4 regions of the Teredinibacter purpureus genome follow, and region 1 is predicted to be linked to each of the others. Evidence: predicted binding sites of a transcription regulator. Region 1 holds the regulator's gene; each other region holds the start of a gene.
The links. The regulator FNR, encoded in region 1, switches genes on or off when oxygen is low (the NO sensors DNR and NnrR bind a similar motif). The targets are predictions, from matches to a motif close to TTGATNNNNATCAA.
Positions count from the first base shown of each region.

Region 2: a site for FNR is predicted at 1,687-1,700, ahead of hemN (oxygen-independent coproporphyrinogen III oxidase). Genes of this name have one in related genera too.
Region 3: a site for FNR is predicted at 2,334-2,347, ahead of ccoN (cytochrome-c oxidase, cbb3-type subunit I). Genes of this name have one in related genera too.
Region 4: a site for FNR is predicted at 2,906-2,919, ahead of H5647_RS01615 (condensation domain-containing protein). Genes of this name have one in related genera too.

Region 1 is NZ_CP060092.1:2,923,314-2,927,811, reverse strand. Features, by position in the region: gene trhP (prephenate-dependent tRNA uridine(34) hydroxylase TrhP) at 1-1,068, shown strand, start outside; gene H5647_RS12870 (D-hexose-6-phosphate mutarotase) at 1,108-1,941, shown strand; gene H5647_RS12865 (hypothetical protein) at 2,052-2,894, shown strand; gene fnr (fumarate/nitrate reduction transcriptional regulator Fnr) at 2,979-3,722, shown strand; gene H5647_RS12855 (DUF4202 domain-containing protein) at 3,741-4,340, shown strand; gene H5647_RS22440 (SirB2 family protein) at 4,356-4,498, shown strand, end outside.
Region 2 is NZ_CP060092.1:3,168,008-3,172,505, reverse strand. Features, by position in the region: gene H5647_RS22340 (hypothetical protein) at 133-258, opposite strand; tRNA gene H5647_RS13930 (tRNA-Asp) at 668-744, opposite strand; tRNA gene H5647_RS13925 (tRNA-Val) at 773-848, opposite strand; gene H5647_RS13920 (flavin reductase family protein) at 1,035-1,532, opposite strand; gene hemN (oxygen-independent coproporphyrinogen III oxidase) at 1,766-3,169, shown strand; gene H5647_RS13910 (sodium/proline symporter) at 3,975-4,498, opposite strand, start outside.
Region 3 is NZ_CP060092.1:2,319,873-2,324,370, forward strand. Features, by position in the region: gene H5647_RS10045 (MotY family protein) at 1-41, shown strand, start outside; gene H5647_RS10050 (ABC transporter permease) at 106-807, opposite strand; gene H5647_RS10055 (argininosuccinate synthase) at 967-2,199, shown strand; gene ccoN (cytochrome-c oxidase, cbb3-type subunit I) at 2,522-3,967, shown strand; gene ccoO (cytochrome-c oxidase, cbb3-type subunit II) at 3,980-4,498, shown strand, end outside.
Region 4 is NZ_CP060092.1:414,492-418,989, forward strand. Features, by position in the region: gene H5647_RS01605 (efflux RND transporter periplasmic adaptor subunit) at 1-851, opposite strand, end outside; gene H5647_RS01610 (acyl carrier protein) at 937-1,182, opposite strand; gene H5647_RS01615 (condensation domain-containing protein) at 1,224-2,795, opposite strand; gene H5647_RS01620 (amidohydrolase family protein) at 3,097-4,038, opposite strand; gene H5647_RS01625 (acyl carrier protein) at 4,039-4,290, opposite strand; gene H5647_RS01630 (AMP-binding protein) at 4,296-4,498, opposite strand, start outside.

The sequences.
Region 1 (4,498 bases):
CCCGTCATTGCAATGAAGCCCGACGCATTAATTATGTCGGACCCAGGCTTAATTATGATGGTGCGTGAAACTTGGCCAGACCAACCCATACACCTTAGCGTTCAAGCCAACGCTGTTAACTATGCCACTGTGCGGTTTTGGGCCAATCAAGGAATAGAACGCGTTATTTTGTCCCGCGAACTCTCGATTGATGAAATTGAAGAAATTCGCCAACAGTGCCCGGATGTAGAGCTAGAAGTATTTGTGCACGGCTCTTTGTGTATTGCGTATTCAGGACGCTGCTTACTTTCCGGGTACATGACGCACCGAGACCCCAATCAAGGCGCCTGCACAAATTCGTGTCGCTGGGAATACAACGCTCACGAGGCAAAAGAAACCGAGACAGGTGACCTTATTGCCGTCGACTCTGCCCCTGCCGCTTGGACCCCAGATGAAGTCCAACCGGTACTATTGCAGGAAAAAAACCGACCCGGTGAATACATGCCCGCTTACGAAGACGAGCACGGCACCTACATTATGAACTCTAAAGATCTTCGCGCCGTTCAGCACGTAGACCGGCTCGTTAAGATGGGCGTACGCTCACTTAAAATTGAAGGTCGAACCAAATCTCATTACTACGCAGCTCGCACCGCTCAAATCTATCGTCGAGCGATTGATGCGGCTGAGTCGGGCGAAACCTTTGACATGTCTCTAATGACAGAGCTAGAACACCTCGCTAACCGGGGCTACACGGAAGGCTTCTATCGCCGTCACGTACCAAGCGAATATCAAAATTATGGAAAAGGGGTTTCTGATAATAGCGCACAGCAATTTGTTGCTGAAGCCTCGCACTACGACGCCTCTTCTGGCTGGCTAACCCTTGATGTAAAAAATCGCTTTGGTATTGGTGACAGCGTTGAGCTGATTACCCCACAAGGTAACCTCGCGTTTAATATTAATACGCTCGAAAAAATAAACGGCACGGCCATTGAGGTAGCGCCAGGTTCTGGACATACCGTACGTATCCAGGCACCCGACTTATCGCTCAACGATGATGGCGGTTATGCCATGCTGATGCGACACTTATAATTCTGCCCATCCTTTTCCCACACTAAGGTCTAATCACCCATGACTGACACACCGCATATTATTCGCAGAGGCGCTCTCGATATTATTCAGGTCGACAATGCCTCCTGTAGCGCTGAAGTCGCCTTGTTTGGAGGGCACGTTCTGCACTGGCAGCCATCTGGACATAAGCCGGTTTTATGGATGAGTGATACCGCTAATTACGACGGGAAAACGGCATTACGTGGCGGCATTCCTATTTGCTGGCCGTGGTTTGGCCCTATAGAGGGTAAAGGTCGTCATGGGCTTGCCCGAGACCGCGTATGGCAACTAGATCAATACAAAGAGGACAATGGTACTACGGCTCTAACACTTAGCCTCACACTGTCCAACCACGATAATCCGTGGCCGCATCCGAACCGAATCGTAATGTCATTAACATTCGGGCGCACCTTAGAGCAAACGTTAGCCATTCACAACGATAGCGAAGCCCCACTTTGTTTTGCCTATGCCTTCCATAATTATTTCCATGTTAGCGACCCTCGTAATATAAAAATTCCGTCTATTACAAACGCCATATACACCGATCAAATTACCGGCGACCAACACCTGATAGATTCTGGCGATAAACCATACGTTGGCCCTATCGACCGCATCTATCATAACGACCGGCATACGACGCTAACCGACACTCAGCTAGAGCGCTCGATCACCATCGAAAAATCACACTCGCAACACTGGGTACTCTGGAATCCAGGCCCAGAAGCCCGCAATACCGCCGATATTCACCCCGGCGGCGAGCACGAATTCCTATGCTTTGAGGCGGCTAGTACCACCGATATTATGCTGGCGCCGAACGAGCATATTGTACTGAGCCAAACCCTTAGCGTTCAATAATCTCAAAACGGCCGAACGACGAACCTATCTGGCAGCATTGAGAACGCTTTGCATTCACTACCGTTGATTTCCATCAATACGCCAACAGAAGCAAGAACTAGACTGTTTTCATGCAAAACAATCTACCAACATCCAATATCGCTGAGCACCCGACGCTGCAACGCCGCAAAACGAAAGTGACGCAACTCGAAGCGAGTCAATTGCTGGAGAACTTCCGGCGATCACCCATCAAGCCTATTAGCATCTGCGTTAACGGGGAAACGTGCCTACCGCTGAGCCAGCTCGGCAGCCCTGACACTGCGGGACACATACTCAGCAAGGAGATCAATCTATGGTCCGAAGCTATTGGTCACAGATCCGTTGAAACTCTTCTTATGTGCTTCCCCTTTAAATACATGCAGCCTTACGAACTTACTGAAATCATGCACGCATTGGCCTCGCATTTTTCACTGGCTGAATCCAATAACCGCTGCCATCGCGTAGCTACGCTCATTGACGAAATTGACAGCGACCATGTGGCGCTACTGAAAGGTCTCGGCTTTAACCACTACCAAATAGTTCTAAGCCAAAAAGACTTAGAAGACTTACCTCGGTTAAAAGTCGCGACAAAACTCATACGCCAGTACGCTTTCTCAGGAATCGGCATACAAATTCATGATGCAGACTGCCTCGACGACCTACGTGATCACGTACTCGACGTACGCAAGCAAGTAACACCCGATTATATATTTGTAGGTCACCAACCCAAGTTACTCAGCAAAGAGCTGGAGACAGGGGGCACTATAATTTTTGATGGAGAAAACGAACTGGAAGATAACTGTATTTACGTAGGTCCCGAAGGAAAAGCCCATCTACAAAAGCTGGTACTGCAAAATTTCTGTAACCCGCAGCGCTATTTAAGCGCGCTTAAAGCAGGACAGCTCCCCGTCAACCCCGGCCCTCTCAACTTGTAACCCTATTTAAGTTCTATACCGCAAGGCAAGCGACCAAATTTCCGATATAATACCGGTCATACCCTCTAATACTTGGATCCTGATATGCCTCCGCAATCTGTTGCTACCCCCCAGTGCCATCATAATCCTCAAGTTAACTGCGCCGATTGCCGCCTAGCGGCAATATGCCTACCCATCAGCTTACATGTCGACGACATCAGTAAACTCGATGACATCATTCAAAGAGGGCGGCCCGTCCAAAAAGCAGACCACGTCTACCATGCGGGCGAAGTATTTAAGTCAGTTTACGCCTTGCGGTCCGGCGCAATTAAAACCGTAAGAGTGACGCATGATGGACAGGAGCAGGTGACCGGTTTTTATCTGCCCGGCGAAATGATTGGCATGGATGGCCTTGCCTCCAACCACCACACCAATTCCGCCATAGCACTCGAAACCTCTGCCGTGTGCGAAATACCCTTCTCTCGACTAGAAGAACTCAGCGCCCAAATACCTAATTTGCAACGCCGGTTTTTTCAGTTAATGAGCAAAGAAATCACTCAAGAACAACAGCTCATAACCTTATTGAGCAAAAATAGCGCTGACGAACGAATTGCTTCCTTGCTATTAAGTATCTCTACTCGAAACAACAACAGAGGTCTTTCAGCAAAAGAATTCTATTTACCGATGTCCCGATCAGATATTGGTAATTATCTTGGCCTTACCATCGAAACTGTAAGCCGAGTTCTTAGCCGACTACACAAACAAGAAGTCATTACGCTCGATAAGAAGCACGTGATCATTTCAGATATGGACGCCTTAAAAAATATCGCATCTATTTCAATCGACTAAACATCTAGACGCCTCCTTATGACAGACCAACATGCCCGCCTAAGCCTCGTCTTATCACTTATTGACGAGGCTAACCAGCACGACCCCAACATAGAGTTCGATCTTCAGTCTGGCAAAAACGAGGCGAAAGAATGGCTCTACGGCAAACGCATGTCAGAACGGCTAGCGCTATTTTCACCAAATGCACCTGAACTACTACAAATAGCGGCCAGGGCTCAGCATATTGAACGATGGAAATCTCCCCGCAGCGATTACCCCGAAGGACGAGCGGGTTATAAAAAATGGCGAGCCGAGCTTTCCTTGTTCCATGCCGTTCGAGCAGCAGAATTAATGGCGGGAAATGGCTACTCTGAAGAAGAACGTGAACGCGTTAAATTTTTGGTACAAAAACGACAACTAAGGCGCGACCCTGACACCCAGGCTCTAGAAGACATTATTTGCTTGGTATTTTTGGAACATTATCTAGCACCTTTCGCAGCCAAGCATGCAGAAGAAAAGCTCATTGATATTATCCAAAAAACATGGAAAAAGATGTCTGAGGCCGGTCATTCCGCAGCGCTCCAACTCTCCTACCCACCTCATTTACTCGCTATCATCCAAAAAGCGCTAGGGGCATAGCCAGGAGCTTTAATCGTGTTAACGCTCATAAAGCACCTTCATATAGGGTTCGCATGCCTCACGATAATCGGGCTTATAGTACGTGTTTATTGGCTACTTTATTACCCTCAAAAACTCACCCACCGTCTCGTTAAAATACTCCCCCACATTAATGATAC
Region 2 (4,498 bases), 240 kb from region 1:
GTTCGGCTTACGGGATTTCAGTATCGCGGGGGGGGGGGGGCGTTGAACGCTATGATATGGGGCGATGGTGATTGACCTGCCCCGCTTTTCTTAAGTGTTAACGTACACCTAAATATGACTCAAATGCATTAATTAAAAACTTTCACACTCATCTATTTCGTCTTCCTCATCAATATCAGATTCTTGCGCATCGGAATCCCAGTCATCGCCGAGATTTTGCCCATTGTTATAAAGTAACTCTTCTAAATAATCGTGCATTACAACTCCTTATGATCTAAAGCTAGCAATCCGTTAAAACATTTTACGCTAAAGGGTTAACCGTGAAGGTTCTGCTGCCTAGCCGCGCTTATTTTTTTGTTTGCACTGGCCTGAAGCAACACTTGAGACAACAAATAGGTAAACCAAGAGTGGTTGGATTGCGTGTTTCCACAATACGTTGGAAATATGACAGTCTGTTGACAAGTTAGTTCGTGCCAAAGGAAATCATCGTTTCCGTTCTACTTACAGCGGTTCGCCCAATATTTTAATTATATAGGCACTTTAACTGTAGCTTACTTTCCAATAGATAGTAGGTGGCGCTAAGGTATTAGGCGGAAGGTTCGATACTGAAACAAAGGCAATCTAGAACGAAAAAAGCCCCACTCGATAGAGTGAGGCTTTTTATATATGGCGACCCGGAAGGGACTTGAACCCTCGACCTCCGGCGTGACAGGCCGGCATTCTAACCAACTGAACTACCGGGCCGCAGTAGTCACTACTCTCTAGGAAGTTTTGGTGGGTGGTACAGGGGTCGAACCTGTGACCTACGCCTTGTAAGGGCGCCGCTCTACCAACTGAGCTAACCACCCGCATAATCTGATCGCTCAGACGTCCTTCCGCGAGAGGGGCGCATTCTACCTTTTTCTAACTTGTTGTCAAACAGTTCCAGCGTTTTTTTTAAACTGATTTCAATTTACGTCCTTAACGCAGACTTATTGGTCACTTTGCACTTTAATTAGGCGATGAGGCGCTTGCGTATATGCCGCCCTGCCAGTTTAGAGTTCTAGATAGCTTCCGTTCAAGTAGCCCAGTACACTTACCTCGCTTGCATCGATTAACGTTGTAGTCACATCGCCCACCACAATATTGTGAGTGCCATATTCGAATGTCGCTTTCTTACTGCAGATAAAAACAGCCTGTGCATCACCTAAATAGAACAAACCTGTTTTTGAGTCTTGCTGCCAGTGCCCATGTTCGAATCGACTATCGCCGGCCTCCGGTGTAGCGCAATTGATGGAGATTTGCTTATGCTTTGGCGCAAGAACATTGACGCAGAAAAACTGGGTCTCCAAAATTGCATGATCCAACGTTGCTTGGCGATTAATACACACCAATAACGAAGGAGGTTCGGCTGAAACAGACGTGACAGATGACGCTGTCATAGCAAATCTCTCGCCTTTAGAATTATTAGCCGTAATCACGGTAACGCCGGATAACAACCGGCGCATGCCATCAAACATTGTAGTGGTTGTGTCGCCTGATACTTCGGTCATAAAATTAAAAACCTTGATTTTTAGTGCGCCTTTTAGAAGGCAACAGCAACTGAATTTCTCGATAATCCTTTTCTTAGAGGGGGCCGCAGGTAGGGGCTGCAAACCGGTTCTTAAGCGTTGGGTAACGTAAGCTGGGCTGAGTCTACCCCGCGTATTGATATGGGTCAATCGCACGCCTTTCAAGCCATTTATACTTATCAACATTGCCATCACCATCATGAGTACCGCGCTATATGCCAAGCACAATCCGCCAGTTATGGGATAACGAACTTATTCGAAAGCACGATTTATCGGGGCCTCGATACACTTCCTACCCCACCGCCCCTCAATTTAAAGAGGGTTTTACTCAGCAGCAGTGGCTAAACGCAGTCGAGACTAGTAACCGCTCGGCATCTCCGTTATCGCTTTATTTCCACATCCCCTTTTGTGATACCGTTTGCTATTACTGCGGCTGCAATAAGATCATTACCGCCAATAAAGCCTTAGCGACGCCCTATGTCGACGCGATGATGAAAGAAATACAGATGCAGGCTCATCATATCGACACCTCCCGCCCCGTCGACCAGCTTCACTGGGGCGGCGGTACTCCTACCTATTTAAGCGACAACCAAATGTCCTTATTGATGAGAGAGATCAATAAACATTTTACGCTACACAAGGATGATTCGGGCGAATATGGAATAGAGATACACCCTCAAGGCGTTACACCTAATCGACTAAAACATTTACGTCAGCTTGGCTTTAACCGCTTAAGTATGGGGGTTCAAGATTTTGACGAACACGTACAGAAGGCCGTCAATCGATTTAACAGCGTAGAAGAGGTTACTGAGCTGGTAAATTCTGCACGTTCACTCGGGTTTACATCAACAAGCGTTGACCTAATCTATGGGTTGCCACTGCAATCTACGGTCAGCTTTGGTGAAACACTTGAAAGAGTCATCGATATTAGGCCAGACCGCATATCTGTTTTTAATTACGCCCACATGCCAGAACTGTTTAAAACGCAAAAACAAATTGATGCTCGACAACTGCCAGAGCCACAAGAAAAACTCCAAATTTTGTATAACAGCATCGAACGGTTGCTATTGGCCGGTTACGTATATGTCGGGATGGACCACTTCGCCCTACCTTCAGATGAGTTAGCAAAAGCGCAATCGAACAAAAAACTCCACCGAAACTTTCAAGGCTACGCCACGCACGGTGACTGTGAGCTTTTTTCGTTTGGTGTATCGTCTATCGCATCATTTGGCTCTATGTTTATTCAAAATGTAAAAGGCGTAGAAGAATACTACGCCGCAATTGAAAACCAAGAGCTCCCCACTCAAAAAGGCATTGCGCTTTCGTCAGACGACCACGTTCGTCAGCACGTGATTTCAGAGCTTATTTGTCATTTTGAAGTAGATTTTGCTTCCGTAAGTGCGCTGTACGGTATCAGATTTAAAGAATATTTCGCGCCTGAACTGTCGTCACTCGCCGAATTAGAAGACGACGGCCTGCTCTCGATAACAGCAGAAAGCTTACGCGTCCATAGCGTTGGGCGCATACTTATTCGACGAATATGCATGGCATTTGATGCTTATCTCAACCGTTCGCAACTAAAACAGGTTAGAGCCCCAAAATACTCTCGCATCATATAGCCACAAGAAATTCTTGTGTTGCCCAATGCAAGTACAAAACGGCAACATCTCGCTGTACCGCAATCTGTAATCATTTTGATGCCAATCAACCCTCTTTTTCCCGCCTCAGATACTGTAGATATGTCGTTATAGTTGAAACGCATGGGATGATGGCGTCCGTTAAGCACGCCAAAAAACAGAATCCTGCCCCAATAATGACGCTAAAAATCTAACTGAATGGCCTAAGAAAACGATGTGAGGAGTACGAATATTATGGTGTTCAAGCAAGTATTAGATTTTACCGCCGCCTGCGAAAATATCACTACGCGCAACGCCAGCAAAAAAAAATGCAGAAATTGCAAAGGAGAGCGCAACACACTATTGCTTTGCACGGAATGTACTAAGACAACTGGTCACAGCAAATCAAGCCATATCGCGTTACAGACAACCTTGTAGATACACTGCTGAAGAAAAAAATAGTTATAGGGCGGTATGAACAAAGGCATTGGAAAGGTCTTACAAGGCTCTATCGAAAAACACATGCACCACGGTAATTACTGTAACGAATAAGCCCACAACTTTTAACTGAGGTTAGAATTGTGGGGCTATAGAACCCCTTAGACCAATGGGCGTGTTAATGTTGAGTAAGCCGCCGCTATTGAATGAGAAAGGCACTCGCCCCGAGCTGGAACTCTTATTAAGCCCCTTGCCCCTATGGCCTCATCCATTCGAACCAGAGCAACGTTTGAAAGCGATCCGCATCTCCAAAAACAGCCTAAAAAAATAGCGGCACCTAATCGCCAACATTGTTCTTAATCTGGCCGCCTTACGCTTTTCTTCTAACAATTGGCGATACAAAGAAAACTGTTAGGCCGGCTATTATGCCGGGCAAGCCCTCATACACCAGAGCCTGCAACCCAGCGTACCGCCACAATAGCGCGACGGAAAACCCTAGAACAACAGCAATAATACTGGTGGTTTGCGAGGGCTTTTTACCTAAGCACAGCATTATTAATAACGGTGCAAAGGCGCTAGCCAATCCCGACCAGGCCATTATTACCATGTTAAAAACGCTTTGATTATTTGAAAGTGCGAGCAACAATGCAAGGCCAGTTATAAAGACGGTGGTGAGCTTAAGAACCCATGTGCGTTCAATTTTATGTGGCAGAATATCGTGGGTGATGGCCGCTGAGCAACTTAGTACGAGTGAGTCGGCGGTTGACATTGCGGCTGCAAATATACCGGCAAGTATCAAACCAACGAGAATAGGAGGCAATAGCTGCTGTGCCATTATGGGTAATGCCAGTTCCGCATCAAACAACCCGACATCCGATAAATAAATACGGGCCA
Region 3 (4,498 bases), 600 kb from region 1:
TGGAAGAGCTGGAAGTATTGCCGCTTGCCTCTGCGGGGTGATTGCCTATGCGGGCTTGAGGGTCGTGTCTGAGTATTGTGGTCCGCGTGAGGGTTGGTATTTGCCTCAATCCGTTTTTAGCGGGCTAAAGTGAGATAAGCCCTTAAAATACAGCAGTAAGCTCAGCGCAGAAGTTCCTGCGATCATGCTCATGACCATTATCTGATACCGAACCGCTTCCAACGGCGAGATACCCGAAAGAATTTGTCCTGTCATCATGCCCGGTAACGACACCAGCCCTACGGCTAATAACGCGTTAATTTGCGGAATCATGGCAGCATTGAAGGCGATGGCACCAGCCTGCGTACTATTGCGCGCGTGTTCTGCCTCGTAACGTTCTGCCCCTAAGCTTAGGCTGTTCATACCATTAGCGAACACCATTCCTGCAAGAGGAATGACAATTTGCGGTTGATACCAAGGCGACAGCTTTAGCACCACCACAATTATCCACAGTAAATGCGCGCTTCCGGCAACGAAAAGTGCGAGAACGGCCACATTAAAATGCACTATTGATCGATTTTTTAACGGCCGAATCGCAATAGCGGCCGAAACAAGTGTCATGAAAATAATGATCGCAAGGCCGATTAACCCCCATTGGTAGTCGAATAGCAGCGCGAGAAGGTACCCCATCGCGATTAATTGCAGCACCATGCGTGCGCTGGCAATGATCAAATCACGACAATGGCTCAGCTTCCATTGGTAAATTACGATGGCAACCAACAGCGGAAGTGTAGAAAGTAACGTGTCGAATGGCGATAGGCTGATCATGGTCAAATTCCATTAAGGGCCTTTTAGGCAAAATAGTGGTGAATAAACGCCTAAACTGTGTGTTTGCGGGTTCTTTTACGCTTAGCACTTGGCCTTGGCCAAGCTTCCATATAAAATTCGCGGCCTTCAGATCCTAACCTATCCATTTGTGGAGTTTCCATGTCCGTAGATAAGTCTTCAATCAAAAAAGTTGTTCTCGCCTATTCCGGCGGCCTTGATACATCCGTGATCATTCGTTGGTTGGAAGAGACGTACGAGTGTGAAGTTGTCACCTTCACTGCCGATATTGGTCAAGGTGAAGAAGTTGAACCCGCTCGCGCCAAAGCTCAGGCGATGGGTATAAAAGAAATTTACATTGAAGACTTACGCGAAGAATTTGTTCGCGACTACGTGTTTCCAATGTTTCGCGCTAACGCTATTTATGAAGGCGAATATTTACTTGGTACATCCATCGCTCGCCCGTTAATTTCTAAGCGTTTAGTTGAAATTGTGAAAGAAACCGGGGCCGATGCGATTTGTCATGGCGCTACGGGTAAAGGTAATGATCAGGTGCGGTTTGAGCTAGGCGCCTACGCGTTACAGCCTGGGATACACATTATAGCGCCTTGGCGTGAATGGGATTTAACCTCGCGCGAAACGCTTATGGCGTATTGTAAAGAGCGTGACATCCCTGTTGATTTCGCGAAAGCGAGTAAAAAATCCCCTTATTCTATGGATGCCAACCTTTTACATATTTCCTATGAAGGCGATATTTTGGAAGATCCTTGGGAGGAAGCCGAGCCCGATATGTGGCGTTGGACGGTATCCCCAGAAGAAGCGCCTGATACCCCCGAATATATCGAACTTACCTTTGAAAAAGGTGACGTTGTGGCAATTAACGGTGAAGCAATGTCACCGGCAACCGTACTGGAAACACTTAACAAGAAAGGTGGCGCACACGGAATTGGTCGATTAGATATCGTTGAAAACCGTTACGTGGGAATGAAGTCTCGAGGCTGTTATGAAACACCAGGGGGCACTATATTGTTGCCCGCACATCGCGCTATTGAGTCGTTGACCCTTGATCGTGAAGCCGCACACCTTAAAGATTCAATAATGCCCAAATATGCTGAGTTAGTGTACAACGGTTACTGGTGGAGCCCCGAACGTAAAATGTTGCAAGCCCTCATTGATAACAGCCAAGAATCGGTTAATGGTGAGGTTCGATTGAAATTGTACAAAGGTTCTGTAAGTGTGGTTGGCCGTCGTTCTGCGGATAGTTTGTTTGATGAAAGTATTGCAACGTTTGAAGACGACGCTGGTGCATACGACCAGAAAGATGCGGCCGGTTTCATTAAACTTAACGCGCTACGCATGCGCATAGCGGCCCAGAAGGGGCGCAAACTAGACTAGTATGTACTTCCCGAGTACGGCTTTCGGCGGTGCTCGGTTCTACGCGGTTCTATTAATGTCTTCCCCGCATTCAGCCTCCTTGCAATAAAAAAACCACTGAAACGTTCTGATGTTTGAGTGGTTTTTCGCGTCGATTGATCGTGATCAAACAGAGATCGTGCTGAGAGCCTATAATCATCCGTAATTGCAGCCTGTAAAATGACAATTCCTTACCCTTTATGTGGGCTTGTCTGTTCTGTTGGAAAAAGCAGAGGGCTTTGGTAGTTTATGAATGACTTAAACCTTATTTCGTATCCAAACTTAAATAACGTAGGAACACACTATGAGCAATGGCTTGGCAACTGAGCAGCCACTCTACAACTACAAGGTCGTTCGTCAGTTTACGATTATGACTATTGTATGGGGTATTGTTGGTATGGCAGTGGGCGTGCTGCTGGCAGCACAACTTATGTGGCCAGAATTGAATGATATTCTGCAACCGTATTCGCATTTTGGGCGTTTGCGACCGCTCCACACGAATGCGGTAATCTTTGCCTTTGGTGGTTGTGCGCTATTTGCGACGTCTTTCTATGTTGTTCAGCGAACGTGTCAGGCTAAACTTTTCGGCGGTTTTCTAATCCCCTTTGTGTTTTGGGGATGGCAATTAGTGATCGTGCTTGCGGCCATTACGTTGCCTATGGGGTATACCTCAGCAAAAGAATATGCCGAGCTTGAATGGCCCATCGATATTTTGATTACTTTTGTGTGGGTGGCGTACGGAATCGTATTTTTTGGCACCATTGTGATGCGTAAAACATCGCACATTTACGTGGCTAATTGGTTTTTTGGGGCCTTTATTATCACGGTTGCGTTGTTACATGTTGTGAACAGCATGGCAGTCCCTATTTCGCTGACAAAGTCGTATTCGGCTTATGCGGGTGCAATGGACGCAATGATCCAGTGGTGGTATGGCCACAATGCCGTAGGGTTCTTTTTAACCGCAGGTTTTCTGGGCATGATGTATTACTTTGTACCAAAGCAAGCGGGTCGGCCAGTATTTTCCTACCAGCTTTCTATCGTTCATTTTTGGGCGTTAATTGCCATTTATATTTGGGCGGGGCCTCACCACTTACATTATTCGGCGTTGCCTGATTGGGCGCAATCGTTAGGTATGGTGATGTCATTAGTCTTATTAGCGCCCAGTTGGGGCGGTATGATTAACGGTATTATGACGCTCTCGGGTGCATGGGATAAATTGCGAACAGACCCAACGCTGCGCTTTCTTGTCGTGTCGTTATCTTTTTATGGGATGTCGACATTTGAGGGACCAATGATGTCTATCAAAACTGTTAACGCGCTCTCTCATGATACCGATTGGACGATTGGGCACGTGCACTCTGGTGCGTTGGGGTGGGTTGCAATGATATCGATCGGGGCGGTCTATCATTTATTGCCGGTGCTCTTTAGTCGCGCTCGTATGTGGAGTATTCAGTTAGTGAATATTCATTTCTGGTTGTCCACCATTGGTACTGTTTTGTATATCTGCGCGATGTGGGTGAATGGCATTATGCAGGGTTTAATGTGGCGAGCCTTTAACGCCGATGGCACCCTGACGTATAGTTTTGCGGCCTCTGTAGAGGCGAGTTATCCGGGCTATTTTGTGCGTTTTCTAGGCGGATTTATTTTCCTCGTTGGAATGCTAATCATGGCCTATAACGCGTATAAAACCATCGTTGAAGAAGAGCCCGCGGATGAAGCGCCGCTAGGCGCCGAGCCACAAGTTGCCTAAGGGGAAGCCACAATGAAAAATCATGACCTTGTAGAAAAAAATGTAGGTTTAATGGTGGTGTTGGTTGCCGTGGCCATTAGTTTTGGTGGTTTGGTGCAATTAGTACCTCAGTTTTTCCTTGAGGAAACCACCGAGCCTGTAGAAGGCTTAATGCCATTAACGGCGGTTCAACTTGAAGGGCGCGATATTTATATTCGTGAGGGCTGTCATGTGTGCCATACACAGATGGTACGCCCACTACGCGCAGAGGTAGAGCGTTACGGTCATTACTCTGTTGCTGGCGAATCCGTTTATGAGCACCCCTTCTTATGGGGATCAAAGCGTACCGGCCCAGATTTAGCGCGTGTGGGTAAGCGATACAGTGATACGTGGCATAAATTGCATTTATACAATCCGCGCAATGCCGTGCCGGAATCCAACATGCCAGCGTTTCCGTGGCTGTTTGATGCTGTGATCGACGGCAAACAAACCGCGACCAAAATGGAAGCGCTAAAATTTGTGGGCGTGCCTTATACCGCGGAAGATATTGCG
Region 4 (4,498 bases), 2.1 Mb from region 1:
CCTTGATTTTCCTTTATTCGTCTAGCGCCTATATTAAGAGTAGCTGCCACTTTTCTATCACCATTTTTCGACACTAAAACTGTCACACGCTCGTCAAGAGCGTCGTTTTTATTACCCACAAAATAGTGATTAAAAACGAGCTCAGGCATGGCGAACTCTACGTACATGCGACTATCATTTATTAATTCAACGAGTTTTGACTCGCCGGCAACCGCAAAATCACCTTCCGTAAAATCAGTAAACGACGTTCGACCAGCAATAGGCGCCTTTACATAAGTTTCGGCTAGATTGTACGCCGCCGATTTTTTTTCAACTTCACGTTTCCTTAGATTCAGCTCATCAACCTCTAATCGTGTTTTAAGTAAATCTATATCCGATTCGCTCACCGAACTGCCCGCACTCAATACAACATTCCGATCAAATTCACGCTGAGATTGCTGATAAGTTGCCCGTTGTACCGCTACGTCGTAATGTGCTTTCTCTGACGCATAGCCATAGGATTCCCTCTCGATCTCGAACAATACAGCGCCGGACGCTACACCATCACCCTCGACGAAGTTTCGTTTTATTACCACGCCCGATACTTTTGATATAACATCAATCCGAGTTGCAGCTTTGGCAAACCCCGTATAGAAATGGTCATTAAAATCTTTCTGGCTAGACACGGTATAAACGCCCACCGATACTTGTTCGTCTTCGGCCTTGGTTTCGTTTGCACCGCTATCCGTGCAGCCGCTTATAAACGCAACTACAACCATCAAGCACACGCAGGTCAAACCGGCACGTAGCGACTGTCGTCTTAACGTATTGGTGTTGCGTATTGCGTCTATGCGCGAAGCTAATTTATTCATCTTTTTATCACATTATGTTGAGTTCACCGCTAGGGTACCGACTTTCGCAATGTACTGGGTTTATATTCCACATTTAATCTAATGGCTACTGCGCCGCTATATCATTCACTATTGCTATAATGTCGCCGACCGTATTCGCCTCAATAAACTGCTCCGCGTGCTCGGCCAGATCTAATGAAGTTCTGGATTCAAGCTCCACGATTATTGATACAAGCGAAATGGAATCAAAATTCAGATCATCGATTAAATGAGACGCTAATTCTACGGATTGTGGGTCAACATCCGGTTTAATATCGAAACAAACCTCTCTAAGCAGGTCAATATCTATCATTGCTGTGTCTCTCCATACTTGTTTATAATTTCACCAGCCAATCATTGTTGCCCAAAGTTTTGCTCTGCACAAAAGAGTATATCGTCCATCTTGTTCGTCATAAGTAGCATTTTTTCTCGCTTATGGTACTTGGCACTGTAACTAACCGAGAAACAAAAAACACCGTTCTTTTTATAGACTCTTACCCATACCAGCTTCGGCGACGTATTGTGATCATTTTTAACGCGCGTTAATTTTTTATCTAAACTGAATTGTTCATACTCAATACTGGATAGCTCACGATAAAATTCGCCAGAGAAAATCAGTGTCGAATTAACATGTTTTGTCAATCGAGAATCAATTGACGAGACTCCCAGTGGCAGAAGGTCGGTCGAGTTAACATTGAGCCTAAGCTGAAGGCTCAACAGTAACTTTCCTAGCTTTTTAGCCATTGCAACTGCATCGGTAGGTGAGTCTACCCTGCTTTTAACAAATACCATTTCTGCAAAATGACCGGCAATAGTCTGTGTTTCGGGCAAAAGACGCCCCGTCATAATGGTTGGAATAGTGAGGTCTTGCTGGTCCAACGTGTCCGCTAGCACCAAGAACACAGCACCAAATAAGAGGTTAAATTCCGACACTTTGGCCGAAGCTGCAGCCGCTGTAATACGAAGCGAATGCTCTTCAGAAAAACGGTAGTGAATAAATTCGGTTTCATCGGCCTCGTTTATGTCTGTGTCATGAGGAATTGGGCTAGATATCATATCAGCATAATATTTTTCCCAGAACTGTCTTTCCTTTAACGTCCAGACCGATTGCGGGTTATAAAACGTATTATGCCAGTCAACGTAATCAAGGAAAGGCAACGTTTTTTTAAGCGGCGACTCAATGCCTTCTAGCGCGTTTACATAAAGGGTATGCAATTCATTACGTACCAATTCAACACTTAAACCATCTGAAATTAAATGGTCTGTATACAGTGCAATTTCCCAACGTTGATCTTGAGTTTTAATCACTGATACACGAAACAGCGGTTTATCTGTTTTTAATAGTGTTGCCTCGGTGGGCAGATCGCGGTATTGACGAGTATATTCATGAACAAACTCGTAGGTGGCCGAGTAGCCCGTGGTACCAAAACGTTCCATTATTTTGGTAAGCTCTACTTCATCGGAAAGATTATAATAGGGTATGTCAAACTCATCCCATCTATGCACGTATTGCACGATGGTATCGTGCTCCCCTGGCCTAACGCATAGAGCCAAAGCATCATGCCGCTCCACCAACTTCATAAGTGCCACTTGCAACACTTCACGATTAATTGTGCTGTACGACACTACAGGCTTAAAACCAATCCCCGAAAATCCCGTGCCGGCTTTAACCGCATTCCACCAATTTTTTTGCTTATAATGCAAGCCGCTCTCTGCACTGATACGCGGAGTAATTGGCGGTAATTTTCTATAGCTCCATCGCCGCTGCAGTAACAGCTCACTAATTTCTTGCTCGTGGTGAGCAATGGATTTTTCGTCATCGCTATTCAGATTAGCGAAATGATCAGTCACCATTATGCGCTCGTTTTCAAGTGAGATTTCAACTCCCTTGCACCCTAAGTCCCACAAAATATTTTGCACTGTCATACGTTAAGCCTACTGTTAGTCTCTGTTCGTCACGTTTACGCTCGACAAGCGGATGTCAAGCCGTAGTTGCTGGGGGCACATCACTTGTCGCTAAATCGGTATTGTAACTATTCATTTTTGTCAAACATCCTGATCTAGAAAGTATTGACGAGGGCACAACAGCGCAATGCCGCCTATGTTTTTACTCCGGCTGGGAAAGCAGCCTTTCGTGAATAACGGCTATTGAATACCGACACAAAGATAATCTATTTTTTATAGTATTGAACTGAATTGGAACCGGTTTTTTTGGCGTGAGTAATTTTTATAACGCCTCACCACCCAAAAGTCGCGGTGTTATGCGCTTAATATTATCGGATAGAATATAGATTTTTTCCTTTTCAGGAATAGCCTCAAGCGTTTTATCGAATTTAGACATTAATTGCTTTTGCCCACCCGGCGCTCTCGCTACCGGCCAATCGGTTCCAAATATAATTTTGTGGTTCACACCCATCCGAAATAATTCAGTAAGCGCATGCTGCCAACCATCTGGATGATTTATTGTGGTGAATCCGCCCAGGTCCAAATAAACATTCGGCCTGAAGACACACAGATCTACCACGGTATCTCGATTGAATACGCCGCCATGAGCGAGAATAAAATTAACATCCTGAAAGTTTCGGGCCGCCGAGTCGATAAGCTCAGGCGCAGAGAACTCGAAGCTCATTTCTGGCGACGTAGGGCCCGTGTGTAGTAGTACCGGAAGAGAGTATTGTCGACAAATTTCGTAGTAGGGAAACAACGATGGGTCGCTCGGGCTATAGCCGCATGGCGGGTAGAGTTTAAGGCCGGCAAACCCGTAGTCTGTTACGCCTTTTTCAAACAGCGACACACCATCTGCGCCCCATCGTGGATCTACCCCTGCAAATACTGAAAATTGTGTGCTATGTTTTTTTAGCAGAGTAAAATGCTCGTCGTACATTTCCGCAATCGTCAACTCAGACTGCATGCAATAGGTGAAATCAGGCAATAACAATACCGATTTTTCAATGTTCGCCTTCTTCATCTCAGCCAGTAATGCCTGTCCTTCATGGTCATTATGCTGACTTTTAACCATATTCGTGAGTAAATCAAGATCACGTTCTACGCCGTTTTTACGAAGGCTTACCTGTGTATTTCGGGCGATACCCCTAAAAAAATCATCCGGAATATAACGCGTAGATGATAAATGTGTATGTGCATCTATAATGATAGTGTTCTCCGACATTTACGAAAGCCCTATCATTAAGGTGTTGAGGTCACCCACCGTCGCAACATCTGGAGCCTCTAAGATCGCCGCTTGAATAGGAAGGTTAGTATCTTCCTCTAACTTAAAAACCATCGTTATAAGCGTAATGGAGTCAACACCAAGGTCGCCTTGAAGATCCGTTTCCGCATTAATGTCCGGTGCGCTTGCCGCAACAGGCGAGATCTCGATCAGAGTAGAAACGATCAGGGGAATGTAGTCAGTTATACTCATAGGGCCTATACCTCCACGGCTGATTCAGAGTTTAAAGACTCCAGAACCATCCTTCGTATTTCAATTCGATTTAGTTTCAGATTGGGCGTTAACATTTTGTTTTCTCTAGACAACGTCACGCGCAGTATTGTCCAGGCATGAACTTGTCGATTCGGGTCCAACCCCTTATTAACGCTCTGAATATGTTTTTCAACTACAGTGTCTATGT